DNA from 2 places in the Paraburkholderia sp. GAS206C genome. Region 1 is predicted to be linked to the other one. Evidence: predicted binding sites of a transcription regulator. Region 1 holds the regulator's gene; the other holds the start of a gene.
What was found. The regulator FliA, encoded in region 1, starts transcription of late flagellar genes. The targets are predictions, from matches to a motif close to CTAAAGTTTNNNNNNNNNNNGCCGNTA.

Region 1 (14,590 bases):
CGTCCTGCGTGATGCTGGTCTGCACCGCGCGCTCGACGATCCCGCCGGCGGCGATGCGTCCCGCTGCGAGCTGGTTCACCTGCACGCGGCTGCCGTTCGCGCTGGCGCCCGCGCCGCCCACCGCCAGGTTGCCCTGGGCAAGCGCATAGACGGAGCCGTCAGCGCCCTTCATCGGCGTGAGCAGCAGCGTGCCGCCGCGCAGGCTCTTGGCGTTACCGAGCGACGATACCGTCACGTCGATCGCCTCGCCCGGCCGGGCGAACGGCGGCAGCACCGCCGTCACCATCACCGCGGCGACGTTCTTCAACTGGATGCTGGTCAGTGCCGAGGTGCTGCTGTTCGACGAACCGGCCGACTGGTTGTTGATCGAGATGCCGAGGTTCGCGAGCATGTTCGCGAGCGTTTGCGTCGTGAACGGAGTCTGGGTGGTCTGATCGCCCGTGCCGTCGAGACCGACGACAAGGCCGTAGCCGATCAGCGGGTTGTCGCGCACGCCCTGGATCGCGACCAGATCCTTCAGCCGTTCGGCGTGGGCCGCGGGTGTAACAGGCGGCAGTGCCCCGCACGCGAGCGCGAACACCAGACAGGCATGGCCAAAACGGTGGAGAGGTCCGAGTTTCATGATCACCACGGCGCCACGTTAAGGAAGAAGCGTTGTAGCCAACCCATGGTTTCTGCCTCGTCGATATAGCCCTTCGCCGAGTATTCGATCTTGGCGTCAGCCACCTGGGTCGAGTACACGGCATTCAGGCCGGAAATCGTATTCGGGTTGACTACGCCTGAGAAACGCACGAACTCGTTACCCTGGTTGATGAGCATCTGCTTTTCGCCGCTCACCTGGAGGTTGCCGTTGGGCAGCACATTGGTCACCGTGACGGTGATCACGCCGCTAAAAGTGTTCGAGGCGTTCGCGCCGCCGGTCCCCGAGAACGTATTGCCGCCCTGGGCACTGAGATTGGCCTTGCCGAACAGACCGGCGAGAAAACTGGCGCTCGTGGTCGAGAACTGGGTGGTCGAACTGCGGTTGGTGTTCGCACCCGAGGACTTCGTTGCGTTGATGTTTTCCTGAATGACGATGGTCAGGATGTCGCCAATATTGCGCGGCCGCTGGTCTTCGAAAAGCGGCCGTCCGGCGTAGCCCGGATTGAAAATCGAACCCGGCGACTGCGTGTGCGGCGGCACCGGCGGCACCGCGGTCATCGGCTGCTGCACGATGGGCTGCTTCGGTATCTGCGCGCAGCCGGCCAGCGCCAGTGCAAGCACGCTGGCAGTAGCGACGAACGCGCTGCGCGCGTCGCTCTTGACCGGTTTGAGATTGGATTGCGACATCGTATTTGCCTACCGCCTCTGGTTCCGAACCCTTAAATCGACATCTGCGACAGGGTCTGCAACATCTGATCGGACGTGGTGACCGCCTTGCTGTTGATTTCGTACGCGCGCTGGGTCTGGATCATGTTGACCAGTTCCTGCACGACGTTCACGTTCGACGTTTCGACATAACCCTGTTCCAGCGAACCCGAACCGTTCGAACCCGGCGCGCTGATGTTCGGCGTACCCGAGGAACTGGTTTCCGAAAACAGGTTTTCGCCTTGCGCGTCGAGACCGGCCGGGTTGATGAAGGTGGCGAGCTGCATGGTGCCGATCTGCGTCGAGTTCGAGCTGTTGGGCTGCGTGATCGACACCGAACCGTCGCTGCCGATCGTGAGCGAAGTCGCGGTCACCGGTACCGTGATCGCCGGAATGACCGGATAGCCGCTCGAGGTCACCAGCTGGCCCTGCGCATTGGTCTGGAACGAGCCGTCGCGGGTATAGGCGGTCGTGCCGTCCGGCATCTGCACCTGGAAGAAACCGTTGCCGTTGATCGCCACGTCCTTCGAGTTGCCCGTTTGCTGCAGGTTGCCCTGCGTGTACAGACGTTCGGTCGCGACCTGCTGCACGCCGGTGCCGAGCTGGATGCCCGAGGGCACCTGGGTCTGCTGGGTCGAGTCGGCGCCCGGCTGACGCACGGTCTGATAAAGCAGATCTTCGAACACGGCGCGCGAGCCCTTGAAGCCATTGGTGCTGACGTTGGCGAGGTTGTTCGAGATCACGTCCATCTGGGACTGCTGCGCATTCATGCCGGTCGCAGCGATATAAAGTGAGCGGTTCACAGTGTTGGTTCTCCTGGGTGCACGTCTGGCGCGACGCCCGTTAGCTGAAGCTGAGCAACTGGTTGGCGGACTGATCGTTCTGATCGGCGTTTTGGATCATCTTGGTCTGCATGTCGAACTGCCGCGCATTGGTGATCATCGAAACCATTGCGTTGACCGGGCTCACGTTGCTGCCCTCGAGCGATTCGGGTGCCAGCGTGACAGTGGGATCGGCGTCGGCAGGGTTGCCGTCAGCAGTACGGAACATGCCGTCGTCGCCGCGCTTCAATGTGCCCGCTGCGGGCTTCACGAGCTTCAACTGGTCGATGACCGCGATCGCCGTGGCCGGGTCTCCCGGCGCAAGCGCCGAAACCGTGCCGTCCTTGCCGATCGTGATCTGCGAGCCAGGCGGCACCGAGATCGGACCGCCCGTGCCGACTACCGGCAGGTTGGTCGCATTCACCAGCTGGCCGTTCTGGTCGATATGCAGATTGCCGGCACGCGTATAGGCCTCGCCACCGTCGGCGGTCTGCACGCTCAACCAGCCGTCGCCCTGGATCGCGACGTCGAGCGGGTTGCCGGTCTGCTGGATCGGTCCGGGCGTTTCGTCCGCACCCGGTGTCGACGACAACACGAACGTGCGTGTCGTGCTGTCGTTGACTGAGCTGCCGTCGCCGAACGACATCGGTACCGCGCGAAACGTCTCGAGCTGGGCGCGAAACCCGGTGGTCGACGTGTTCGCGAGATTGTTCGCGACAATGGCCTGCTGCTCGAGCGCCTGGGTGGCGCCCGACATCGCGGTATAAATCAGACGGTCGGTCATTCGTTCGGCTCCTGTTGCCCTTACATGTTGATCAGGGTCTGGTCAACGGTCTGCTGCGTCTTGATCGTCTGCGCGTTCGCCTGATAGTCGCGTTGCGCCGTGATCAGGTTGACCAGTTCGTTGGTCAGGTCCACGTTCGAATCTTCCACCGCGCCGCCTTGCAGCGTGCCGTGGTTGGTGCTGCCCGGCGTCGAGATCTGCGCTGCGCCCGACGCGGCGGTCTGTGCGTACTCGTTGTTGCCGAGGTCGACAAGGCCGTTCGGATCGTTGAAGTTGGCGAGTACGACCTGACCGAGCGAAGCGGTCTGACCGTTCGAATAGTTGCCGGTGAGAATGCCGGTCGTGCCGACCGTGAAGCTCGTCAGCTGGCCGGCGGCAAAACCGTTCTGCTGCAGGTTGTTGACGCCGTCGGTGCTGCCGTACTGGGTCGTGCCGGCGAGATCCAGCGTCAGCGCCTGCGGCGTGCCGGAACCGTCGGTGTTCGGAATCGTGAAGGCGATTGAGTCCGACGCGGTCGTAGACGCGACACTCGTGATGCCGGTCAGCGCGCCGGAGGTGTTGAAACTTGCCGTGCCGACCAGACTTGCCGTGCCGCCTGCGACGCCTGCGTAGACGTCCCATGCGCCGGAGCCGGTCTTGGCGAAGTACATGTTGACCGTCTGCGAGCCGCCCAGCGAGTCGTACACCTGGGTCGAAGTCGAGTAGTTGTAGGTCGACGAGTTGCTTGCGTCGAAAGTGGTTGGGGTCGGCGTAACCGCTACCGTGTCGCCGGCTGCTGCCGTACCCGTCAGCGTGACCGTCTGGCCATTGCCCAGGGTAATGGCGGTGCCTGCCGTGTAGGTTCCGCTGCTGTCGTTAGCGGCGTTGTCGGCGTCGGTTACCGTGTACGCCGTCGGGCTCGTAAAGGTAATCGTGTAGTCGTCGTTATTCGATCCAGCCGAAGCGGTCGTAATCGTCGCACCGCTGCTCGCCAGCGTCCCGGTCGTGGTCACATTCACAGCCGGCGTGCCGAGCATCAGCGAATCCTGAGCGTCCAGGTTGAGCTGCGCCGTGATGGTGGTGGTCTGCGTCGGTGCGATGTTGGTAGTCGGCACGGTCAGCGGCACCGTTTGCGCGCTGTTGATGATGCCGCTGGAATTCGCGGCATAGCCCATCAGCTCGAGTCCTTGAGCGTTCACGATATTGCCCGTGTTGCTGAGCTGGAACACGCCGTTGCGCGAATACGTGAGCGAGCCGTTATTCGACATCTGGAAAAAGCCGTTGCCGTTGATGGCGACATCCAGTGCCTGGCCGGTCGTGTTGATCGTGCCTTGCGAGAACTGCTGCTGCACTTCGGCGAGCTGCGTGCCGATACCGATCTGGTTGTTCACGGCCGTGGCAACCGAGTTCGCATACATATCGGCGAACACTGCCGTACCGCTCTTGAAGCCGATCGTATCCGAGTTGGCAATGTTGTTGCCGATCACGTCGAGATCGCTCGATGCAGCCCCGAGGCCGCTCAAACCCTGCTGATAACCCATGACGTATTCTCCGTTCCGGGAAATGTCTAAATTTGGTTGAACTGATTGCTTAGAGGACTGCCGCGACCGAAGTCAGGGCGACCGTATTGCCATTCGACAGCACGAGACTCGGTGCGCCGCCGGTACCCTGTACGACGCTTTCCACGGTACCCGGGGTCAGGGTCGTGCCCACGCCTGCAGCACCGTTGATCGTGCCGGTGGCGGTGATCGTGTAGGTGCCCGTCGGCAGTGCGGCACCCGTCGAATCGACCGGGGTCCACGTCACCGGCACAGTACCGGCCGGTTGCGCGCCCAGATCGAGCGTGTTGACGATCTGGCCTGCCGAGTTCACGACGTTGACCTTCATGTCCGACGCCGCCGAGGCCAGCTGCACGCCGAATTCGGTCGCCTTGCCGGAGGTCACCGAAATGGAATTGCCTGGGGCCAGCACGCTGGAACCGATCAGCAGTGCAGCCTGCGAGGTCTGGCCTGCGTTGAGCTGCGTCGCCAGCGAGCTGAGCGACGTGTTCAACTGGCTGATGCCCGTCACGGTGTCGATCTGCGCGAGCTGCGAGGTCATCTGCGAGCTGTCCATCGGATTGGTCGGATCCTGGTTCTGCATCTGCGTAATCAGCAGCTGCAGGAAGGTGCTTTGCAGATTCGCACCCGAGGTCGCCGAGCTGCTCGAGCTGCTGCTCGACGCACTGCTCGCCGAGCCAGTGCCGTTCATGGTATCGAGCAGCGTCTGCGAGACCTGGGTCCCGCTGCCGCCGATGGTGGTTGAAGTAGTCAAGGAGGCGCTCCTCAGGTTCCGATCGTGAGTGTTTTCAGCATCAACTGCTTCGCTGTGTTCAAGGTTTCGACGTTCGCCTGGTAAGCGCGCGACGCCGAGATCATGTTGACCATTTCTTCCACCGGATCGACGTTCGGCATCGTGACGTAGCCGTTCGCGTCGGCCGCGGGGTTGCCCGGGTCGTAGGTCTGCTTCATCGGCGTCGGATCGTCGACCACCCCGGTCACCTGCACGCCGCCCACCTGCTGGCCGGATGCGGTGCGCGCGCCGCCGATCGGGTTGACCGCGAACACGACCTGCTTGGCCTTGTACGGCTGGCCGTCAGGACCCGTCGTGCTGTCGGCGTTCGCCAGGTTCGACGCCGTCACGTTGAGCCGCTGCGATTCGGCCGACATGGCCGAACCGGCGACATTGAAAATATTCATCAGGGATGGCATAGCTTCTCCGACCTCTCCTGCCGGCAGGTTCCGGCTTGATTGTTTCCCGTGGGCGTGGTTTTTAGCGGTTACATCCAGCATGTGCGCCGGTCGTCGCGTCTGGACTCCATCAGGAGCCCGACGTGATCACCGACAGCATCGATTTGATCTGATTCGAAACTTCCGTCATGGCCGACTCGAAGTGCAGCGAGTTATCGGCGAACTGCACGCGTTCCGCGTCGAGGTCCACCGTGTTGCCGTCGAGCGAGGGTTGCGTCGGAATGCGGTACTGCAATTGGCCGTAGTCGTCGCTCGGACCGCCGGTCGCAATCAGGCTTGCCTTGCCGGCCATATGGCCCGGTTCGGTCGAGGCCATCGTCATGCCGCTCGTCACGCCAGCAGGTTGCGCCATCGCCAGCGTCGAGTTGTTCGATGCGCCGGTGCCGGTGCTGCTGCCGTCCGTCTTTCTCAGAGCGCCCGCGAGCGTCGACGAGAAATCGACGTCACGCGCCTTGTAGTTCGGCGTGTCGGCGTTCGCAATGTTCGACGACAGCAGTTCCTGCCGGTAAGAGCGGACATCGAGCGCCTGACGGCCAAAGGCGAATTCGGCATCGAGTTTATCTAGCATGAAAAATCTCCGGATAACGTTCCCGCGTCTGGCGCTCGATCAGGGAGCACAACATCTGCGGCGACCCAAAAGGGCTTTTTGCATGAGATGCATCTTAGGCGGGGCAGGCAAGCGGCAATCTTCTGAATAACCGGGGAAGGTCGCCTCTATTCAACGTTTGCGCCAGGAGCCGCGTCACTAGAATGCAACTCGTACCCTTGCCTCACGCTGGAGATGCACGATGGCCCGATCCACTCTCGATGTGCTGCCGCCGCGGCGCCGCATCGTTGCACGACACACTGCCGCCTGGCTGGTGTGTGCCGTGGCGGGTGCGTGGTGTGCGTCTGCGGCATTGGCCCAGGAGGCCAGCGGCCCGATCGTGATTCCCGGTCCGGGCGAACAGAACCCCGCCGATCTCGCGCGCATGACCGCGATGGCGACTTCCAGCAATGCCAGCCCGCGGACGATCAACCCGCAGTTCGCGGCGACGCTCGCACCGCCTGCGCAGTCTTCGACGCCGCAAGCGACCGATCGCTTTACCAGGCTGTCGAACGCGAGCGGTGCCATTGTGATTCCGGGTACCGATGAGGCATCCGCGTCCGGCGCGCCAAATGTTCCGGCGAACACGACGGTCATCCAGCAAGCCAGCCCGGCGAATACGGCCAGCCTTACCCGCGTCAATATGAATCCCGCGCTCGCCGCGAGCCAGGTCGTGCCGGTGGTCGTCACGTCGATGCCGGCGCGTGCGACGTACGGCGCCGCACTGCGGCCCGTGAATGCCGCCCCGGCTGCCGCACCTGTCGGCGTACCGGCCGTGGCACCCGCCGTGACCGCTGCGAGCAGCGTCGAAATCGACAGCCTCGCTTCGCGCGGCGAGCCGCCCGAACTGGGCGCGAGCGCGGCAGGCCGCAATCCGGCGCCTCACGTTGCTGCCGCGCCGGCTCAAACGACACTCCCCGTAAAGAATCAGGCGCAGGCGCTGGCGGAAGCCGCGCAGCGCGCGCAGGCAATTCAGGCGCTGCAACAGGCTCAGGCGGCTCAGGCCGTTCAGGCGCTGCAGCGAGCGCAGACGCCGCAACCGGCGCCCAAGCCGGTGGTGGCCGCCTCCAGGGTTCAACCGGTCCAGACTGCTGCCGCAATTCAGGCATCGCAGCCGGCTCAGGCCAGCCAGCCCGTGCCCGAAGGTCAGGAAGACGGCCAGCTGATCCACACCGCCGCGCTGGACTTTCTCAAACAGCAGGCCAATGGCCTGCCGGGCCAGGTCGAACTGAGCGTTGCCCAGGCTTTCCCGCGCGGGCTTGCCGCCTGCGACACGCTGCAGGCGTTCATGCCGCCCGGCGCGCGCCTGTGGGGCCGCACGACGGTGGCGGTGCGCTGCACGAGTGGCCACCCATGGACGGTCTGGCTGCAGGCGAAAGTCTCGATCCATGCGACTTACTACGTCGCCGCGCGGGCAATGATGCCTGGCGAGGTGATTTCCGACGCCGATCTGGTTCCCCGCGACGGCGACCTGACCATGCTGCCGGCGTCGATCGTCACCGTGCCGTCACAGGCAGTCGGTTCGGTCACGTTGATGCGCGTGAGTATGGGCTTTCCGCTGCGTCAGGACATGCTGAAGAGCGCCGCCCAGGTGACGGCCGGACAGAGTGTGCGGGTGGTGGCGCAGGGCGAGGGCTTCTCGATTTCGTCGGAAGGCAGCGCGCTCAGCAATGCGACGCCAGGGCAACCAGTCAGGGTGAAAACCTCAACCGGGCAGATCCTGATGGGAATCGTGAAGGACAGTTCGACGGTCCAGATCCAGATGTAGATACCCGGGATCTGAACCTGAAAATGGCGCCCGTGACAGTGGCGTTCAAAGGGTTTTGGGGGAAGAAGGCGGCCGGTGGGGCCGTTACAAACGGATACATCGATTGAGCTAAAGTTTGGTTTCTTGAATGCCGTTAAAAGAATCAAATAGTTCAGGAAGCCAATCGTGAAAATCGATTCCACCACCAATAGCATGCCGGACAGTCTGACGGGCAGCGCGGCAACGCGTACCCAGCAGGACAGCTCGGCCCCGGCGGCTTCGACCGCCCAAAGCGCGGCAGCCGCCGCGCAAGCCGCCACCGGCTCGGGTGGCGACGCGAATGTGAGCCTGTCGGGCCTGTCGTCCAGCCTGCGCAGCCTGGCAGCATCGGGTTCGGCAGACATCGACACCGCTCACGTCGAATCGATCAAGCAGGCCATCAAGAACGGCACGCTGACGATCGATCCGGGCAAGATTGCTGACGGCGTGCTCGACACGACGCGCAGTTTGTTGCAAACGAGAGCCCCGGCGACCGGCAATTGAGGTTGGACGCCGCGAGGCGTCACCTTGAAACCCGGCCCGCACGCTTTGTGCGGGCGCCGTGAGAGCGACTTGTGATGAAAGACGCGCTGCTTGCCACTGTGATCGATGAGTACTCGACCATCGAAGAATTTGCTTCTGTTCTGGCTATCGAGCAGAAAGCGCTAACCCAGGTGGAACCGGCCGAGATGTTGCGGCCGGTTGTCGAAAAGAAAACCGAACTGGTCGGCAAGCTGGCCTCGCTCGAGAAGATCCGCGACGCGCAGCTCGCCGAAATGGGTCTGCCGGCCGGCTGGAACGGCATCGAGCTAGCCGCCGGGCGCGACCCGAAGCTCGCCGAGCAGTGGTCGTTGCTGCAGCAATCGGTAGAGCGCGCACGCCGCTCCAACAAGACCAACGGTGTGCTGATCCGCACCCGCATGGAATACAACCAGCGCGCCCTCGAGGTGCTGCAGGTGCGTCCGAAAAAGCCCTCGCTGTATGGGCCGGATGGACGAGTGCCAGGGTTCGGCGGCCTGTAATTCCGGACGCTCCCCCGCTCATCGAACTCCAATCCAGTCTGTCCTGAATGCTCGCTGAGTCGGTCTGACCGTTTTCAGACCAACTCGGCGCAGCCTGCCGTTTGGCGCCTGTCCGCCACCTGCGCTTGCCGCGCTTTTCCTGCTTTCCTCTCAGCAAAAAAAAGCGCCGTCCCTATACATCGGGACGGCGTTCATTGCGCTTGAATCATGAGCGGTGGGCAACGACGGTGAACCGCCGGCCGCCGTGGTGTTACTCCGCTTCAGCCTTGGCCCAGGCCATCTCGCGCAGGCGCGTGCGCAGCCGTGCAACCGCCTGGCTATGCAGCTGGCAAACCCGCGATTCGCTAACTTCCATCACCGCACCGATCTCGCGCAGATTCATGCCGCGTTCGTAGTAGAGCGACATCAACAGCTTTTCGCGTTCCGGCAGACGCTCGATCGCTTCGACCAGCGCCGAGCGCAGGCTTTCGTCGAGCAGTGCCGAGAGCGGGTCCGAATGATCGACGCAGTAGCGGTCGAGGAACGGCTCGTCGTCGGCGGAGCGATCGAAGTCTTCGTAGTAGATCAGCTGGCTGCCATGCAGGTCCTGCAGCATCGCCTGATACTCGTCGAGCGGCATCTTGAGGTGACCGGCAATCTCCGTCTCGCTCGCCGAACGGCCGAGTGTCTGTTCGACCTGATGCACGGCCGTCTCCACCTCACGCGAGGTGCGGCGCAGGCTGCGCGGCAGCCAGTCGTTGCTGCGCAACTCGTCGAGCATCGCGCCGCGGATCCGCTGGCTCGCATACGTTTCGAACTGCGCGCCCTGGTCTTCCTTGTAGCGACTCGCAGCATCGAGCAGGCCGATCATGCCGGCCTGAATCAGATCGTCGAGATCGACACTCGCCGGCATCTTCGCTACCAGCTGCAAGCCGAGCCGCCGCACCAGCGGTGCGTATTTGGTCAGAACCTCGGCTTGGGAAATCTTTCCCTGAGCGTTGTACATCGTGCTCCCCTTGTCCGCGCCCCGCCCTTCAGGCGTGCTGCACAGACGGTTGGTCGGCGTGTTGCGCCGCTGTTACTGCCGCCGGCGCCACCCATTGGTGACGTGACGACATCGCTGGCCGCATTGGCCAGTACTGCAATTCGGCGGCGAGGTGCCGATAATCCCGCGCAGCAGGGGTCGACGGAAACGCGTCGACCACGCAGCGCGACAGTTCGAGCGCCCGGGCCATGCGCGGGTCGGCGGCGATACAGCCCGCGCCTTCCAGCGACACAGTCAGATAACGCCCCGCCACCCCCGCGAGGTTTTCAAAAGCGGTGTGCGCGTCGGTGACGCTATGCACATGGTTCACCAGCACCCTGAACTGCCCGATGCCGTGCGCGTAATGCAGCCGCTTCATGCAGGCATACGCATCGGTAATCGCCTGCGCAGCGACGCGCGTGACGATCAACAGGTCGTGCGCCTGCATCGCCAGCGCAGAGAGCTGACCGAGCCGGTCGAGTTGCGCATCGATCAGCACGATGTCCGCGGGACCGTCCAGCACCACACTCAGTTGCGCCGCCGTGTAGCCTTCGCGATTGCTGCGCGAGGCGCTCAGCACTGAAAAGCCCAGTGCATGACGCGCTACGGCGGCGTCGAGCGATATCTCGCCGCGTACCACGGCGGCGAAGTTGGCCGCCCCCTGTACGCCGCCGAGCATGGCGCCCACCGAGTAATCGCCAAGGCACTCGTCGATCACGAGTACATCCTTGCCCTGCTCCACGAGTGCCGCCGCCAGATTGACGACGGTCGTGGTACATCCAACGCTGGTCGAACCGCCCGTTACCGCCAGCACTCTTGAACCGCTGCGGGCCAGCAGGCGCCGCAGTCCTTCTGCCTGATCCGAGACGACCTTATCCAAAGCGGACCTCGTGCAGTTCGGCCGTCGAGCGTGCTGAGAGCGCCGAAAGCAAGGCCGGAATATCGTCGTCCTGCGGCACGAACGGCGAACTGTCGCGCGGAATGCAGAAAGCGCTCTTGATCAGGAATTTCTTGGTTGCGACGTACAGGTTCTCGGGCACCTTCTGCCCGGTCGAGACGTAATGCACCGGCAACTTGTAGCGGATCACCGTGTCGAGTACGCCGCCCAGGTTGGTCGCTTCGTCGAGCTTGGTGAGGATGCAGCCGGCGAGCGGCTGTTGATCCGGCCCGCGCTGGTAGGCCTGCACGACTTCGTTGAGCGTGTCGCCATGGCACGTTGCGTTCAGCAGCAGCAGGCGCTGCACCGGTTGTCCGGCGCGGCACAGCATGGCGATCTGGTCGGAGACGAGGCGGTCGCGCTGGCTCATGCCGATCGTGTCGATCAGCACGATGTGCTTGTTGCGCAGCTCGGCGAGCGCCAGTTGCAGATCAGCGCCGTCCTTAACCGCGTGAACCGAAACGCCGAGGATCTTGCCGAAAATGCGCAGTTGTTCGTGACCGCCGATCCGGTAGCTGTCGGTCGTCAGGAGTGCCACCTTGCTGGCGCCGAAGCGCATCACGCAACGCGCGGCAAGCTTGGCCGTGGTCGTGGTCTTGCCGACACCCGTCGGGCCCATCAGGGCGAACACGCCGCCGCGCTCCATCAGCGCGTCTTCGTTTTCCATGATCGGCAGGTTCGACTCGAGCACGTTGCGCACCCAGTCCATCCCGCCTTCCATGTTGTCGATCTCGGGCGGCAGGTTGTCGACCATCATCTGCACCAGTTGCGCGGAGAAACCGGCGGCGAACAGGTGCTTGGTGAGCGAGGCGCGCGTCGGGCTGCGACGCTGGCGGTCGGCCCACAGGAGACCGGCGAAGTGTTCCTCCATCATGCCGCGCATCGAGGAGAGCTCGCTCATCACCGTTTCGTTGACGACCTGCTCCATGCGAGCCTTGATCGCTTCGGTGACGCTGGCGGTGGTGCTGGCTGCGGCACGTGCGTCGTCCGCTGGAGTGGCCGGGCTCGGCTTCCTGCTAGCGCGGCGCGCGGCGAGTTGTGCAGCTTCGCGGGCCCAGTCGGGCGTGTCGGCGAGGTTCGACGGCTGACGCGTGCCGACCTGGATGTCGACCGGTGCGCCGAGGCCCTTGGCCATCGCGGCGGCCGGTGTCATCGACGAAGGCCGTGCGCTGTAGGCGCCTTGTTGCTTGCCGGCGATATTGCGGGCGTGGTCGATCAGCCAGGGATTCGTTTCCGCCATCGTGCGCGGGGTGGCCGGCGTGAACGGCATAAACTGCGGCGCCGGGACGCCGGCGGCTTTCAGCACGTCGGCGCGGATGTCGTCGCCCGAGCGCGGCATCTGCGGCATCTGCGCCTGCGGTGCGGCTTGCATCGAAGGTGTGCTTTGCGGCGCGTGAGCGGCTTGAGCCTGCGGCGCGAGCGGTGCGGCCTGAGCCGACGAAGCGTACGGCGAGGCCGTGGCCGGCTCTTCCGTTACGGCTGCCTGTGCGGGTGCAGCGGCCTGTGCCGGCGCGTTGCTGACCGACATGCTCTCCGTGCCGGCTTCCGGGCTTGCGCCGAACACCGACGAAAACACGTCCGGCATGCCGCTCGCGTACGGATTGGACTGCATCATCGGCGTGCTGCGCGGTGCCGGTGCTGCCGGGCTCATCGCAGGGGCCGCGCTGTTTGCGCTGCTGCCGTTGTTCGCGCCGTTACGCGCCTTCGGAGCGATTGCCGCGAGCTCGCTATCGGCGAGCGCCACGATCTCGACGGTGCCGTCTTCGATCGTGCGGTTCGACAGCACGACCGCGTCTGGGCCCAACGCCTCACGAACGAGGCGTAGCGCGTCACGACTGGTAGCACCGACAAATTTACGAATGTTCAAGCTGGACCCCCGATGAGGTTGACGGACCGGCGACATACCGCTTTCCATTGAGATCGATTATTGCGAAAGATGTCGAGAGACCATCGCTTGATAAAGACAGGGAAAAGCAGGCAATTCGCGTGATGGGTAGTACGCCGGGGCCGCGCTGCAAGGGTCCCCAAATGAAAACCGGCGCCTGAGGCGCCGGTCTGAAGCGTGAGCGGGTTAGCCTTTCCCGCCTATCAGATTCACCACCTTGACGTTGCGGGTGTCGGGCACCTCCGCATACGACAGCACCTTCAGCTGCGGCAGGTTGCGGCGCAGGAAGCGCGCCAGCATCGGCCGCAACGCATGCTGCACCAGCAACACCGGCGCGAGCCCGAGGTTCTGCTGGCGCGTCATGGCCTGTTGCGTCTCGGTCATCAGGGTGTGTGCGAGACCCGGTTCGAGACCAGGGTTTGCCCCAGTCGAAAGCGCCTGCGAGAGCACCCGTTCGAGGTTTGAGTCGAGGCCCATGACCTGCATGTCGCCGGTGCCTGGGAACCACTGTTGCGTGATCGCGCGGCCCAGCGCCAGACGCACGGCTGCCGTCAGCTCGTGCGCGTCGGTAACCTTCGGCGTGTGCTCGGACAGCGCTTCGAGGATCGTGCGCAGGTCGCGGATCGGCACACCTTCTTCCAGCAGGTTCTGCAGCACCTTCTGCAGCGTGGTGAGCGAAAGCGCCTTCGGAATCAGATCGTCGACCAGCGACGGCGTGTCCTTCTGCATCCGCTCGATCAGCGCCTGGATTTCGCGGCGGCCGAGCAGCTCGGAGGCGTGCGTGACCACTAGGTGATTCAGGTGCGTCGCGACCACGGTGCTCGAATCCACCACGGTATAGCCGTACACCTGGGCCTGCTCGCGCAGATTGGTGTCGATCCAGATGGCCGGCAGGCCGAACGCCGGATCCTGAGTCGGCGTGCCCGGCAGCGCCGCGCTCACCTGCCCCGGATTGATGGCCAGCCACTGGCCCGGATAGGCCTCGCCGACGCCGACCTCGACTCCCTTCAGCGCAATCCGGTAACCATTGGGGCGCAGTTCCAGGTTGTCGCGGATGTGGATCACCGGCGGCAGGAAGCCGATTTCCTGCGCGAACTTCTTGCGGATGCTCTTGATCCGCTTGAGCAGTTCGCCGTCCGAATTCTTGTCGACGAGCGGAATCAGCCGGTAGCCGACTTCGAGACCGAGCGTGTCGATCATCGTCACGTCGTCCCAGCTTGCCTCGGTGTTTTCGGTCGGCGTGAGCGCCGCCGGCGCCACTGTGGCGAGGGCCGCGGTGCTCTTCGCTTCCGTCGCGCGCTTCTTCATCATCCGGCCAAGCTGGATCAAACCACCGCCCAGCAGCAGGAAGGCGAAGTGCGGCATGCCCGGGATCAAGCCCATCAGCACCAGAATGCAGCCCGTGATGATCAGCACGCGCGGGTTCGTGAACAACTGCCCGGTCAGCTGTGTGCCGATGTCTTCGTTGGTGGCCACGCGCGACACGATCACGCCGGCGGCGGTCGAGATCACCAGCGACGGGATCTGCGCGACGAGGCCGTCACCGATGGTTAGCAGCGTGTAGTTCTTGGCGGCGGCGGCGAAGTCCATGTTGTGCTGGACCACGCCGACGATCAGCCCGCCGATGATGTTGATCACCATGATCAGCAGG
Region 2 (14,590 bases), on a different contig from region 1:
TCGCGCTCGGATTCTGCCGGCTCGGCTTCGCGGCCCTGGGCTGCGCGGACGCGCGCCAGGATGTTGCGGCGGGCAATCGATGTATCCATGTGGGCCAAATCCTCGCGAGTGTCTCGTTTCTTTCGATAGCCGTGCGACAGGCAGGTATCGCGAGAATTATACCGGCCACCTCACTCGCGGACACTCGTCCAGATGGCCTAAGCGGGCGCGCACCAGGCGCCCGTACAGGAAGTCACTGCCGTTACGGCGAGACTTCCTCGTCCGGCTGTTTGATGCCGAAAACCTGGCGCAGATAAGCGAGGTACGCCTTGTCGTCGCACATATTCTTGCCCGGCGAATCGGACAGTTTGGCGACCGGCTGACCGTTGCAGCGAACCATCTTGATGACGATCTGAAGCGGGTTATAGCCGAGGTCGTTGGTCAGGTTGGTGCCGACGCCGAACGCGAGCTTGCAGCGTCCGCGGAAGCGTTCGTACAGTTGCAGGACCTTCGGAATATCGAGCGCATCGGAGAACACGAGAATCTTCGTGCGCGAATCGCAGCGATTCGCCTCGTAGTGCTTCAGAAGCCGCTCGCCCCACTCGAACGGGTCGCCTGAATCGTGACGCGCGCCGTCGAACAGCTTGCAGAAGTACATGTCGAAATCGCGCAGGAACGCTTCCATGCCGTACACGTCGGACAGCGCGATGCCCAGGTCGCCGCGATACTCCTTCGCCCACATCTCGAAGCCGTAGATCTGCGAATCGCGCAGCCGCGGGCCGAGCGCCTGGCAGGCCTGAAGGTATTCGTGGGCCATCGTGCCGAGCGGCGTGAGACCATGCTTCATGGCGTAAAAGACGTTGCTGGTGCCGGTGAACTGCTCGCCCAGATCGTCCTTCAGCGTCAGGATCACCTCTTCGTGCCAGCGCTTCGAGAAGCGGCGGCGCGTGCCGTAGTCGGCGATCTTGCAGTCCGCGAATTCCGGGCGTGCGCCGAGCAGCTTGATCTTTTCGGAGAGTCGCTCACGGCCTTCGCCGTAGGCCGGCTCGCGCTGCGTGTTGCGGAAGTAGACCTCATTGACGATTGCCAGCACCGGAATCTCGAACAGGATCGTATGCAGCCATGGACCCTTGATCTCGATGTCGATCTCGCCATTGCCCTTCGGCGAAGGGGTAATCGAAATGTACTTGTCGTTCAGATGGAAGAGCGCGAGGAACTCGATGAAATCGCCCTTGATGAAGCGCATGCGCCGCAGGTAGTCGAGCTCGTCGTCGGTGAAACGCAATTCGCACAGCTTGCGCACTTCGCCGCGGATTTCCTCGATATAAGGCACGAGGTCGACGTTCGGCGTCCTGCAGCGGAAGCGGTATTCCACGCTCGCGGCAGGGAAATGATGCAAAACCACCTGCATCATCGTGAACTTGTACAGGTCAGTATCGAGCAGCGAAGTAATAATCATGATGGTGCGTACCGGACTGCAGGAAGAACGGAAGGCCCGACTGGGCCCATGCGCCTGCGGCACGCCCCGGCGCGCCGACCTGACGCATGTTACCCGAATGCGCGCGGGCATATGGCGCAGGCAGCCTTACGCAGTGCCATAAACTAATCACGAAAACGTATAAACCGGGTGAGCCCGTGCTGCATATGCCTCTTGACGTTACGATACAATAGCGCTTTTGGCGTTTCGCCTCCCCGATACCGCATGCAGGAGCTGCCTGAATGACTCACGTTGTGACCGAAAGCTGCATCAAGTGCCGCTATACCGACTGCGTCGATGTGTGCCCGGTGGACTGCTTTCGCGAAGGTCCCAACTTCCTCGCGATCGACCCCGATGAGTGCATCGACTGTGCTGTGTGCGTCGCCGAATGTCCGGTGAACGCCATCTACGCCGAAGAAGACGTGCCGGGCGACCAGCAGGACTTCATCGCGCTGAATGCCGATCTCGCCAAGGGCTGGCCGAGCATCACGAAGACGAAGGCCCCGCTGCCGGAAGCCGACGAATTCAAGGACGTGAAGGAAAAGCTGACTTTGCTCGCTCGCTAAGCAGCCCTACGCGCGGCGGCTCACGACCTTAAGGTCGCACCCGGCTGCTGCGCGCCGGTCCCTGTATCACCCTCCCCGGCCACGCCTATTCGAACGAAATCGAGATGGGCCAAGGGTCTTGACAGGTTCCGGAGCACCTCCTACAATTTCGCTTCTCTGCTTTTGTTGTTCCCCGATAGCTCAGTCGGTAGAGCGCCGGACTGTTAATCCGTAGGTCCCTGGTTCGAGCCCAGGTCGGGGAGCCAAGATTTGCAAAGGCCCGTTAACCAAAACGGGCTTTTTTATGTAAAAGTTGTACTGCTGTTCCTCGATAGCTCAGTCGGTAGAGCGCCGGACTGTTAATCCGTAGGTCCCTGGTTCGAGCCCAGGTCGAGGAGCCAAAAGATTCGAAGGCCCGCATTTGCGGGCCTTTTGTTTTTGGGCGGCGCGCGTCGCGGTAATACTGGCCACCCAATAAACGTTGCGCTCTTCGCGTTCATCCCATTCCGCTCTCCTTCAGCGGTTTCCAGACGCATCCACCCGCGTCATGGTTGCCGATATACGATGGTGCTTTCGCTTTGCCATCATTCCTGATCACTCCGGTATCCCAATGAAATCACCCTTGTTGCGCGTTACGCTCGCCTTCGCTGTCACGGCTCTGCTCAACCCTCTCGCGCACAGCGAGGAAGTGGGCAGCGTCAACACCAATTTCCACGTGACCGGCTCTGACCGGGTGGTGGTCGAAGCCTACGATGACCCGATCGTGCAAGGCATCACCTGCTATGTGTCGCGAGCCCGTACCGGCGGCATCAAGGGCACGCTCGGCATTGCGGAAGATCCCACCGAAGCATCGATCGCCTGTCGCCAGGTGGGCGCCATCAAGTTCACCGGTCCGGTCAAGCAGCAGTCCGATGTGTTTTCGGTGAGCATGTCGCTGATCTTCAAGACGCTGCACGTGGTGCGGATCGTCGATGCGAAGCGCAACTCGCTGGTGTATCTGACCTACAGCGATCGTGTCGCCAGCGGCAGCGCGAAGAACAGTGTCAGCGCGGTGGCAGTGCCGGCCGGCACTACGATTCCGCTCAAGTGAAAGCTGCTTGTACGGTGACAGCCTGCTCGCGCTAAACTGGCAGGCCGAGCTGGATTTCCATCATGACCGTGACCCGTTTCCGCGATTCCGCCCGCTACTGGCGCACGCCGCTTTTGCCTGGCGCGGATCTGCTCACGGCTGAATACCACGATCACGAGTTTTCGCCGCACTGGCACGACGCGTACACCATCCCGGTGATCGTCGCCGGCGCCGAATGCTACCGGTATCTGGGCGCGGACTACGTCGCCGAGGCGGGCAGCGTGCCGATCATCAACCCCGGTGAGCTGCACACGGGCGCGCGGGCGATGGAGGAAGGCTGGCGCTACCGCGTGCTGTACGCGCCGGTGGATTTCATCCAGCAACTCGCGGACGACGTCGCCGGTCAGCCCCAGCCATTGCCATGGTTCGAGCCCGGCGTGATCCGCGATGTGGAAGTCGCGCAACGGCTCGCACGCGCTCACCGTCTGCTCGAAGCGCAAGCCGATCCGCTCGCGGCCGAAGCCGCGATGCTCGACGCCCTGTCGATGCTGCTCGTGCGCTACTCCGGCGGGCAGACAAAGCCAGCACGGCTCGCCGTCGATGACACCCGCGTCGCGACCATGAAAGAGCGCCTTACCGGCGATCTCGCCACGCCACTCCAGCTAGGCGAACTGGCAAGCGCCGTCGGCCTGTCGCCGTTCCACGCTGCGCGTCTGTTCGCCCAGAGCACCGGCCTGCCGCCGCACGCGTGGCGCAACCAGGTTCGGCTGCAACGCGCACTGGCGCCGCTGCGCGCGGGAGCCTCTGTCACCGAGGTAGCCGCGGCCAGCGGGTTCACCGATCAGAGCCACTTCACCCGGCATTTCCGGCGCGTGTTTGGGGTGCCGCCCGGGCGCTGGCAGGCTAGCTAAGCGCAAGTCACGCAAAAGCAGCGGTCACAGCACCGCAGCAAACCACCATAGCAAGAACGTACAAGCCCTCCCCACCCCGCCGCGGCTATCCTCCGCAGACCAAGGAGGCAAGATTGACCCATACCAGACGCACTGAATTCACCGCCGGCGCGCGCGACATCATCCCGATGATGGTCGGCGCCGCGCCGTTCGGCATGATCTTCGGCACCCTCGTCACATCCGGCCCGCTGCACCTGTGGCACGGGCAACTGATGTCGCTCGTCGTTTTCGCCGGCTCGGCGCAATTTATTGCGCTGGGCCTGATCGCAGGCCATACGAGCTTCGCGGTGGTGCTGGCTACCACCCTGGTCGTGAACCTGCGGCACGTCCTATACAGCGCCACGCTCGCGCCCTATGTCTCGAACCTGCCGCTGCGCTGGCGCCTCGCGCTGGGCGGCGTGCTCACCGACGAAGTCTTCGCAGTCGCCTGGGCGCACTACAGGCACCATCCGCCGGGCTCGATCAGCCCGTACTACTTCCTCGGCGCGGGTCTCGCCATGTATCTCAACTGGCAGATCTGGACGCTCGCCGGCCTTCTGTTCGGCGCGGCGTTCCCAGGTCTGCAGTCGCTCGGGCTCGATTTCGCCATGGCCGCCACTTTCATCGCGATCGTCGTGCCCCAACTCGTCGCGCTACGTTATTTCGCCGCGGCCGTCACCGCGGGCGCGCTGGCGTTCTTCTGGCAGGCGTGGCCCTATAAGCTGGGCCTGCTCGGTGCGGTGTTCGCCGGAGTCGTGGTCGGCGTGCTGCTGTCGTTGCCCGGCAGCCAGCGGCGCACGGCAGAGGCGGAGGCGGAGGCGGCACAATGAACTACGCCCTCCTGATTCTCGGCATGGCGCTCATCACGTGGACGATCCGCGCGACCGTTTTCGTGCTCGGCGAGCGGCTGGTGTTCCCGCCGCTCGTGCGGACCGCCCTCGGTTTCGTGCCGGTGACGGTGCTTACCGCCATCATCGTGCCCATGACCGTCTCGCCCCACGGCGGCGACGCCGAACTCACGTGGCGCAATCCGCAACTCGTCGGGGCTCTCGCCGCCGTGGCCGTCAGTGCGCTGACCCGCCGGCCATTGCTCACCATTGCGGTCGGACTCACGGTCTTTTTTGTCTGGCAAGGCGTCGTCCTCAAGTAGAGCGGCCCCCCTGGTTGCAACGCCAGCCTTGTGCAGCGCCGCAACCAGCGCTGCATCCGACGGCCCGCACGCACCAGCCCCAAGCTCTGCCCCTCAAGTTTTACCCCATTCCGCCGTTATGCAGTCGAGGTCCGCTCGCCGGGAAGTTCTCCCGCTGGTTATGCGGCAACAAGCAAGATCAACCGCGTCGAGCATCGACGTCGCCCTGTCACGGGGGCAGTTCGCAGAAGGCGGCACTTTTGCGGTGCAACGCGGGAGGACCAAACGGGATACGACATGGGTCAAATCACCCTTTCACTCAAAGACGAAACCGTCGCAAACCTGCGCAAGGACTTTGACGCGTTTCTGCGCGTCTCGCTCAAGCTCGACCCGCAGTTCGCCACGCCGTCGTTTGAGGATTTTCTGCGCGCCAAACTGCTCGACAACATGGTGCCGCTCACCGAACACGCGGTGAAGCGGATGTTGCAGGGCGGTCAGTACGCATGGGCTAAACGCACGCTGGACAAGGAATTCCCGGATGTCGTCGCGATCCTGATGCAGCAGGCATCAGAGTTCGGGTTTGGCTTCGCCTCGCGCTCCGAATGGACCCCGGAGGAACTGGCCAAGCAGTGTCACGACTGGGCAGCGGCGATCGTCAAGGAATCGGATGGCGATGCGTCGCTGGTGGATCCGCTCGCCGCGCAGATCAAGAGCGCGGCGCAGGACATCCAGGCGCTCGAAGAGACCATGCAAACGCCGGCATGGCGGCTGGTCGAGTCGCTGCGGCAGCGGGTCTACGAGGCGAAGGTGGCGTGCGAGACGAGCATTGGCAGCACCGCGCGCGAAAAGCTTGGCGAACTACGCGGCCTGTTGCGGTTGGGCATTTCCCACGGCTCGTTCCAGAAACAGGAAGCGCAGCAGATCATGGAATATCTGCGCCTGCTGAAGCCGGAAATCTTTGTCGAAGAGCCGTATGACATTTTCTCGCGGCTCGCGGCGTGGCTACGCGCCTTCTTTACGCCGCCGCCCCGTCCGCAACCACAGCAACAGCAGCCGCGGCAGCAGTCACGTTAAACGGAGCGGGGTGACAGACACCTCGCCCGCGCTCAGTCCCACATCTTTTTCAGCTTCGCCGCGATTTCGAGCTTCGCTTGCGCCGCCGCGGCCAGTCCCGCCGCGCTCGGCGCAACGGGCTCGGGCACGCGCGGCCAGGCATGCGCGTCGAAGAGCGGCAGCAGGTGCGCCGGGATGAAACGCGTGCGCGAGGCCCAAACGTGCCGATCGCCCAGATGCGTCTGGTTATGCACGTAGAAGCGTTGCGGCACGACGATGTGAAGATCCTCCTTCGCACGCGTCATCGCCACGTACAGCAGGCGTCGCTCCTCGTCGATCTCCGCCTCGCTGCCCGTGCCGAGATCCGACGGAATGCAGCCGTCGACCCCGTTCAGCACGAACACATTGCGCCACTCTTGCCCCTTTGCCGAATGGATGGTCGACAGGATCAGATAGTCCTCGTCGAGCATGGGCACGCCGGATTCGTCGCTGGTGGCATCGGGCGGATCGAGCGTCAACTCCGTCAGGAAACGCTCGCGCGAGGCATAGGTGGCGGCGATGCTCTCCATTTGCAGCAGATCCGCATGACGGACGGCCGCGTCTTCGTGATTGCGCTCAAGGTGAGGTTCGTACCAGCGCCGCACCCGTTCGAACTCGGCCGGCCACGACGAGCCCGGGCCGCATACGCTCGACATGAGCGCGACGAATGGCTGCCAGTCTTCCAGTGTGCGAGCCGGTGGGGCGAAGGACGCTAATGCGCTCGCCGTAGCGCCAGGGGCAATTTCAGTCACCGCATCCAGCACACGCGCCGCCGTCGCCGGCCCGACACCAGGCAAGAGCTGCGTGACGCGAAACCCCGCCACCCGGTCACGCGGATTTTCCGCCCAGCGCAGCACGGCCAGCACGTCTTTCACGTGCACCGAGTCGAGAAACTTGAGGCCGCCGAATTTCACAAACGGAATGTTGCGCCGGGTCAGTTCGATCTCCAGCGCGGCGCTGTGATGAGCGGCGCGAAACAGCACCGCTTGCGCCTTCAGCTTCATGCCGGCTTCGCGCGCCTCGAGCACCTGTTCGACCACGTAACGCGCCTGATCGGCCTCGTCCGCCACGCTGACGAGGTGCGGGCGCTGGGCGGATGCCTTGTCCGTCCACAGATTTTTGGTGAAGCGCTCGCTGGCGAGCTCGATCACCGCGTTCGACGCCGCCAGAATCGGCTGCGTCGAGCGGTAGTTACGCTCGAGCGTGACCTGTCTCGCGGGCGGATCGAAGTGGCCCGGAAAATCGAGGATGTTGCGCACCGTCGCGCCGCGAAACGAGTAGATCGATTGGGCGTCGTCGCCCACCACGGTCAGGCCGCGGCCGTCGGGCTTCAACGCGAGGAGGATAGACGCCTGCAGGCGATTGGTGTCCTGATACTCGTCTACCAGCACGTGATCGAAGCGGCCCGCAAGGTCAGCGGCGATCGCCGGTTGCTCGGCCATCAGGGACCAGTAGAGCAGCAGATCGTCGTAGTCAAGCACGCTCTGTTTCTGCTTGGCTTCCACATAAGTGGCAAACAGCAGCCGCAGATCCGCCTCCCACTCGCGGCACCACGGAAACGCGTCGTTCAGCACATCCGCCAACGCCGCGCCGGTGTTGACAACGCGCGAGTAGATCGCGAGGCAGGTGCCCTTCGATGGAAAACGCCGTTCCTTCGCCGAGAGCCCGAGCTCGTGCCGCACGAGGTTCATCAGGTCGGCGGAATCCTCGCGATCGTTGATTGTGAAGGTGGGCGCGAGGCCGATCAGTTCGGCATATTCGCGCAGCAGACGGGCGCCGATGCCGTGAAACGTGCCCGACCACGTCAGACCCTGTGCTACCGCGGCCCGCGCGCCCAGCGCCTGCCCGGCGATGCGCGTCACCCGCCGGGTCATTTCGACCGCGGCCCGGCGTGAAAACGTCAGCAGGAGGATTCGACGGGGATCGACACCCTTGACGACCAGATTGGCGACCCGGTGCGCCAATGTATTGGTCTTGCCCGACCCAGCGCCGGCAATGACCAGCAGGGCGCCGGTCGGCTGCGTAACGTTGCCGGTGTCGTATTCAACGGCTTCGCGCTGCGCGTCATTGAGCCTGGCCAGCCAGGCGGCAGTATCGGACGGCGCGGGTTCGGCAACGGAGAGCACGGTGTCTGGGCGGCAGATAGAGGGTTACAGGGCATGGGCCGCAAAACAGCGCGGCGCCGCATACTGTATATCCATACAACCGGCTCCGACAAGCACCCTTTTTTTCCTCAACTACCGAGACGACGCCCCCACCCCTACTCCTTCTTCGCGTCCTTTTCCTTCGCATCGGCCGCGGCCTTATCGGCGTCAGACTGCGCCTCCGTCTTCGACTTGTCGGCCTTCGCCTGAGCGACATCGGACTTCTTGTCGGCCTTCGCCTGTTCCTTGGCAGCCTTTTTGTCGGCGTGCGTGGGCGTTGCGGTCGAGTCGTTCGTTTGCGCGAACGCAACCGGCGACACGCAGCCGGCAATCAGCGCCGCAACAATCCAGTTCATGGGCTTATTCATGCAATACCTCCCTCAGGATCACGGACAGGCCATGGACAACCCGTCGATAAAATTGAACGGGCCGGCCGCGGCAAGCCGCGCCGGCCCGTCGGAGCGGCTCACCGCCCCCTTGCTACATGCTTAGTGCTTGACGTCGGAAGCATCATCCTGGTTCGGCGTCTGGCCTTGCATGTTCATCTTCATATCGTTGTTGGCCGTCTGCTTGTCGGCCTTCTTGTTAATCTTGGCGTCACGGACTTGCTGCTTGTACTGCGACTTGGCCGCGGCCTGCTGCTGCTTCAACTCTGCCTTCGACGCCTTCTTCGACGCGCTGTACTGGGCATTGGCCTGCGCATCCGCGTCGCGCTTTTGCACCAGCGGATCGGTCGAGCCCGATGCCGTCAGACGCTGCGGCGCCGGGGTCGGCGGCTGGACGCCTTGCGCGGCCGGAGCCGCTGTATCGGCGCCGGGCGCCGCCATTTGCTGGCCCGCACCGCCGGCATCCGGTTGCGCGTTGGTCTGCGCGAACGCACCGGTAGCGGCAAAAGCAGTCAGGGCGGTACCGATCAGGAGCGAACGAATCTGGGTCATAGCTTTACCTCTCTAAAATTGTTGTCAGGACTCGGGCGGCAAGCCCACCGAAGATGCTAGCTGTGCGTATCGTCCGGTCTGCTGCGCCCCGCCGTCGAAGTGACGGAAGGTCACGCAGACAGCAGGTTTTTCTACAGACCTGCCCTTTGCGAGTGAAGTTCGCGACAAACGGTCACTGTTACGCACCGTTTCATTTTCTAACGAAAACATAACCTATGCTTTCAATCAGCATAAGCCGGACTACCTGAGGCTATCCATGTGGCTTCTGGCTTATGATGCGAACCCCGTTACCCTTACCGCAATCGCCATGCCCAATCTCGATTTCACCCTGACCGGCGACTATGTCGAATTGCACAATCTCCTGAAGATAACGGGGCTTGCCGACAGCGGCGGCTCCGCCAAACTGATGGTTGCCTCCGGCGCAGTGACCGTGGATGGCCAGGTCGAGCTACGTAAAACCTGCAAAATCCGCGCGGGACAAGTTGTTTTGCTGGGCGACACCCGGATTGCCGTGCACGAGGCATAGCGCCGCCGGGCTCGGCTCAGCGCTGGACTGCGGGCTCGCCAAAAATCCGCACCAAAGATGTGCTTACAGATCGACAACAGCTCGCCTACCCCCTAAGCTGTCGGTTTCGATAGAAACGGCATGGACGCGACCTGCTCCGTGCCTCGCTTTATGACCCGATCCGGCCTCTCCCGGGTGGCCGCGCCGCCGCCTACGTTTTCCCGCCACGCCGCCGACACCGCCCGCCTCGCCGCCCCGCTCGCCATTGCCCAACTGTCGCAAATGGCAATGGGCGTCACCGATACGATCCTGCTAGGTTCGCTCGGGCCCGACGCGCTCGCCGCCGGCGGACTTGGCGCGAACCTGTTCTTCGTGGTCGTCACGCTGCTGCAGGGCGTGCTGACGTCGGTGAGCGTGAGCGTCTCGCACGCGCGCGGCGCCCAAGCCGAAGACCGCGTGCCGCACATCTACTGGACCGGCTTCGTGATGTCGATGCTGCTGGCGATCCCCGCCTTCACGGTGCTGTCGCTCGCCACGCCGATCCTGCTTGCCTTTGGCGAGCCGGCCCTACTCGCACGCAACGTCGGCGAATACGCCGCCATCCTGCGCTGGGGTGCACCTGCGAGCCTGATCGGGGTCGGCCTGATGCGCTCGTTCCTGCCGGCCATCGGTGCGGCCAAACGTCTGTTATGGGTGTCGCTGGCGGGGGTCTGCGTGAACGGCTTCCTGAACTACAGCCTGATCCACGGGGCGAACGGTTTGCCGCGCCTCGGCTTCCTCGGTTCGGCGACAGCCACCACCATTACCGTGTGGATCACCGCGCTGGTGCTGATGGGGTGGCTGCATCTGCGCCCCCGCTATCGTCACTTCGTCACCGCGACACGCCCCAGATTGCCGTTGATGGGCGAACTGTTCGGCATCGGCTGGCCGGTGGCGATCACCTATGGCGTCGAGTCCACACTCTTTCTGGCAACCGGCCTGATGGTCGGCGTGCTCGGCGAATCGCAGCTCGCGGCGCATCAGATCGCGCTGAACGTTGCGTCAGTGGCGTTCATGGTGCCGCTCGCGATCGGTCAGGCCGCCAATGTGCGGGTCGGCTTCTGGTCCGGCGCGGGGCAGCCGCTCGCCGCGCGCCACGCGGGCTTCGTGGCGCTCGGGTTGGGCGTCGGATTCATGTCGCTGTCGGGGCTCGTCCTGATCCTCGCGCCGCACTGGATCGTCGGTCTGTATTTACACCTCGACGATCCCGCGAATGCCGCCACCGTGGCGTTGGCCAGCTCGCTGCTTGGCGTCGCCGCGATCTTCCAGATCGTCGACGGTATGCAGACGGTCGGCTCCGGATGTCTGCGCGGTCTCAAGGACACGCGCGTGCCAATGCTGGCCGCCGCGTTCGGCTACTGGGGGATCGGTTTTCCGACCGGCTACACGCTCGCATTTCACTTCGGGCTTGGCGCACGAGGCCTGTGGTGGGGTCTCGCGGCCGGACTCGCGAGCGTCGCGTTGCTCATGACGCTGCGCTTTCACAAGCTCAGCCTGCGACGCGTGCCGGCCGCTGCGCAACCGTCGGTATGACCGCGCCCCGGCTGCCCGCTTGCGCGTCCCATAAGGACGGCACCGGACACGCATCCAACGCGCGCCGCCTGGCATGCGCCATCCGCACGGCCAGTAATCCGCTGTCCGATGCTTCGACGCCTTGCACGCCGGCCCGCTCGAATTTCCATCCAGAAACAGAACCAAGGACCTCCTGACATGCTTGCCCGGGTTACCCGTCTCTTTCCGCTGTGGGCCGTGCTGGTCTCGCTCGCCGCCTATTTTTCGCCGGCTTCGTTCAGCCCCATCGCGCCGCACGTCACCACCCTGCTGACAATCATCATGCTGGCGATGGGCGTGACCCTTTCCATCGCCGACTTCAGGCGCGTCTTCACCCGGCCCGCGCCGGTCGTCGCCGGCATCGTCCTGCACTATCTCGTCATGCCGCTCGCCGCGTGGGGCATCGCCAAAGTGCTGCACATGCCGCCCGATCTGACGGCGGGCATGGTGCTGGTAGGCAGTGTCGCGAGCGGCACGGCGTCGAACGTCATGATCTATCTGGCGCGCGGCGATGTAGCGTTATCGGTGACGATCAGTGCGTTGTCGACGCTGGTTGGCGTGTTCGCGACGCCGCTGCTCACGCGCCTTTATGTCGACGCCTCGATCGCAGTCGACGTGCGCGGCATGCTGATGAGCATCCTCGAGATCGTCGCACTGCCGATCGTGGTAGGCCTCGTCGTCAACCATCTGTTCGGCAAACTGGTGCGCAAGGTCGAACCGGTTCTGCCGCTGGTGTCGATGATTGCCATTCTGCTGATCATCTCCGCGGTGGTGGGCGGCACGCAGAAAAGTATCGCGTCGGTCGGTCTCGTGGTGATGCTCGGCGTGGTACTGCATAACGGCATCGGTCTGCTCGGCGGGTATTGGGGCGGCCGCTTGCTCGGATTCGACGAAGCCGTATGCCGCACGCTGGCGATCGAAGTCGGCATGCAGAATTCCGGCCTCGCCGCGACGCTCGGCAAACTGTATTTCTCACCGCTGGCCGCATTGCCCGGTGCCCTGTTCTCGGTATGGCACAACCTCTCGGGATCGCTGCTCGCGGGATACTGGGCAGGTCGCCCGGCCAAAGGTTCCACGCATCCTGACAGCGGGTCCGCGTTCGAGGCGAAACGCAGCTAATGGTAACGCTGCGCGCTCGTCATCGATGAGCGCGCAGCGACACTCGCAATCATGCTGCGCAGGTGTCGCCCACGAGTGCGACTCACTCGCATATCGTTAGCATGACGAATCACACCACAGACCCTACGTCGCAACACCATCCCTGCCGGGTTGAGACGCCAGCCGCTCTCATGAGCATCAGGCGCAAGTGCGACGTCGCATGCTTGCCCGATCAATTCCCCTTAGAATGCTTTCCTCGAAAGAGCACAGATGCATCGGGTGTACGCCCTGAACGTTGCACTTCAGGCCGTGCGCGAACCGAATCCAGCGGAGGAATAACGTGCCGGCGTACGACAGCAACAACAACATCACGTCGCAATATCGTCAACGTCCACCAAGGACGACACCATTCGCGAGCACCGCAGTGCGAATGGCCACGCGCATCGGCAAGCATTGCTTGCTAGTGTGCGCCGCAGCGGCACTTTTGACCGCCTGCGCAAGCCGGCCGCCCGCGGCCGCATTCGATCGTCCCGTCACACACGCACTGCCGACCACCACCACGACACCACTGAGTGCCGCTCTCTCGCCCATCGAAAGCGCGCATCCTGGCGAATCCGGCTTTCGCGTGCTGTCGAATGGAACCGAGGCGCTGCAGATGCGTATCGCCCTCGCCCGCGCGGCGACGAAGACGCTCGATATGCAGTACTACATCGCCAACGAAGACACTACCGGCAAGCTGCTCCTCGGCGCCGCGCTCTACGCCGCCGACCACGGCGTGCGCGTGCGCATGCTCGTCGACGACCTGAATTTCAAGGACATCGACGACATAATGGCCGGACTGAATTCGCATCCCAACATCGAGGTGCGGGTCTTCAATCCGTTTGGCAGCAGTCATCGCAGCGTGTTCGAGCGCACCACCAACCTGCTCACGAAGATCGACCAGTTCACGCGCCGCATGCACAACAAGGCGATGATCGCGGACAACCAGTTGGCGATCGTCGGCGGCCGCAATCTCGGCGACGAGTATTTCAGCGCGAGCACCACGCTGCAGTTCCGCGACCTCGACGTGCTCGCGGCAGGTCCGATTACCGCCGACGTGTCGGCCAGCTTCGACGAGTACTGGAACAGCTCCGGCGCCTATCCGCTGAAGGCGCTGAATCACCAGAACTTCTCGCCGCAGGAACTCGACGCGACGCGCGATGCATTGCGCGCGCACTGGCGCACCAACGCCGATCCCTACAACGCGAAACCGCTAAATGCGACACCGCTCGCAACGCAGATCGCCGCGGACCAACTCGACCTCACGTGGGCGCCGGCGGAATTCAAGGCCGATACGCCGGGCAAGATCGATCAGCCGTCGCCCGACTACGTCAGCCCACCCATGCAACGTCTCGCCGATCTGATGAAGGAAGCCCAGAAAGAGTTTCTGGTGGTATCGCCGTACTTCGTACCGCACGATGCCGGGGTGGATGCACTCGCGCAACTCACGCAGCGCGGCATACGGGTCGCGGTCCTGACCAACTCGCTCGCCGCCACCGACGCGGTGGCCGTGCAAGCCGGCTACAGCCCCTACCGTGTGCCGCTACTGCAGCACGGCGTCGAACTGTACGAATTCAAGCCTGACCAGCAAAGCACGGGGACGTCGGTGACAGGCTCGCGGTCACGCGCCAGCCTGCACGCGAAAACCTACGTGCTTGACCGCCAGATTCTGGTGATCGGCTCGATGAACCTCGATCCGCGCTCGGCGAATCTGAACACCGAACTGGCGCTCTTCATCCACAGTCCGGTGCTGGCGGGCCAGGTCGCCGCGCTGTTCGACCGTGCGACCGCGCCGGCGGTCAGCTATCGGGTCACGCTCGCCTCGAAGGCAGAACTTGCCGGAGTGAGCTACATTGGTTCGCCGCAGTCGCAACTCGAATGGACTGACGAGGAGAACGGCCAGCGGCACACCTACACCTCGGACCCGCAAGCAGGTTTGTACCGGAATGTGATGACGGGTCTATTCTTGTTATTGCCAGTCCAGGGTCAGCTTTGATGCACGCCTTGCAGCGCGGGCGCGCAGGGCATCCGAACCATGCAGTTATCCAGCTAATTG

Region 2: P3T20_RS24610 (DUF4088 family protein) is a predicted target of FliA. The motif match lies at 5,242-5,268, and genes of this name have one in related genera.

Annotation. Positions count from the first base shown of each region.
Region 1 covers NZ_JBNDKR010000007.1:423,280-437,869, reverse strand. The annotation lists gene P3T20_RS21695 (flagellar basal body P-ring protein FlgI) at 1-622, opposite strand, end outside; gene flgH (flagellar basal body L-ring protein FlgH) at 625-1,329, opposite strand; gene flgG (flagellar basal-body rod protein FlgG) at 1,362-2,150, opposite strand; gene flgF (flagellar basal-body rod protein FlgF) at 2,191-2,952, opposite strand; gene P3T20_RS21675 (flagellar hook protein FlgE) at 2,973-4,472, opposite strand; gene P3T20_RS21670 (flagellar hook assembly protein FlgD) at 4,522-5,244, opposite strand; gene flgC (flagellar basal body rod protein FlgC) at 5,256-5,681, opposite strand; gene flgB (flagellar basal body rod protein FlgB) at 5,791-6,288, opposite strand; gene flgA (flagellar basal body P-ring formation chaperone FlgA) at 6,509-8,074, shown strand; gene flgM (flagellar biosynthesis anti-sigma factor FlgM) at 8,240-8,596, shown strand; gene P3T20_RS21645 (flagella synthesis protein FlgN) at 8,671-9,114, shown strand; gene P3T20_RS21640 (RNA polymerase sigma factor FliA) at 9,365-10,099, opposite strand; gene P3T20_RS21635 (MinD/ParA family ATP-binding protein) at 10,128-10,997, opposite strand; gene flhF (flagellar biosynthesis protein FlhF) at 10,990-12,921, opposite strand; gene flhA (flagellar biosynthesis protein FlhA) at 13,126-14,590, opposite strand, start outside.
Region 2 covers NZ_JBNDKR010000009.1:1,648-16,237, reverse strand. The annotation lists gene P3T20_RS24655 (LutC/YkgG family protein) at 1-89, opposite strand, end outside; gene pncB (nicotinate phosphoribosyltransferase) at 242-1,438, opposite strand; gene fdxA (ferredoxin FdxA) at 1,699-2,022, shown strand; tRNA gene P3T20_RS24640 (tRNA-Asn) at 2,192-2,267, shown strand; tRNA gene P3T20_RS24635 (tRNA-Asn) at 2,327-2,402, shown strand; gene P3T20_RS24630 (CreA family protein) at 2,612-3,091, shown strand; gene P3T20_RS24625 (AraC family transcriptional regulator) at 3,154-3,981, shown strand; gene P3T20_RS24620 (AzlC family ABC transporter permease) at 4,149-4,829, shown strand; gene P3T20_RS24615 (AzlD domain-containing protein) at 4,826-5,149, shown strand; gene P3T20_RS24610 (DUF4088 family protein) at 5,426-6,202, shown strand; gene P3T20_RS24605 (ATP-dependent helicase) at 6,235-8,346, opposite strand; gene P3T20_RS24600 (hypothetical protein) at 8,481-8,732, opposite strand; gene P3T20_RS24595 (hypothetical protein) at 8,853-9,302, opposite strand; gene P3T20_RS24590 (RNA-binding S4 domain-containing protein) at 9,610-9,828, shown strand; gene P3T20_RS24585 (MATE family efflux transporter) at 9,979-11,379, shown strand; gene panS (ketopantoate/pantoate/pantothenate transporter PanS) at 11,557-12,516, shown strand; gene P3T20_RS24575 (phospholipase D family protein) at 12,926-14,530, shown strand.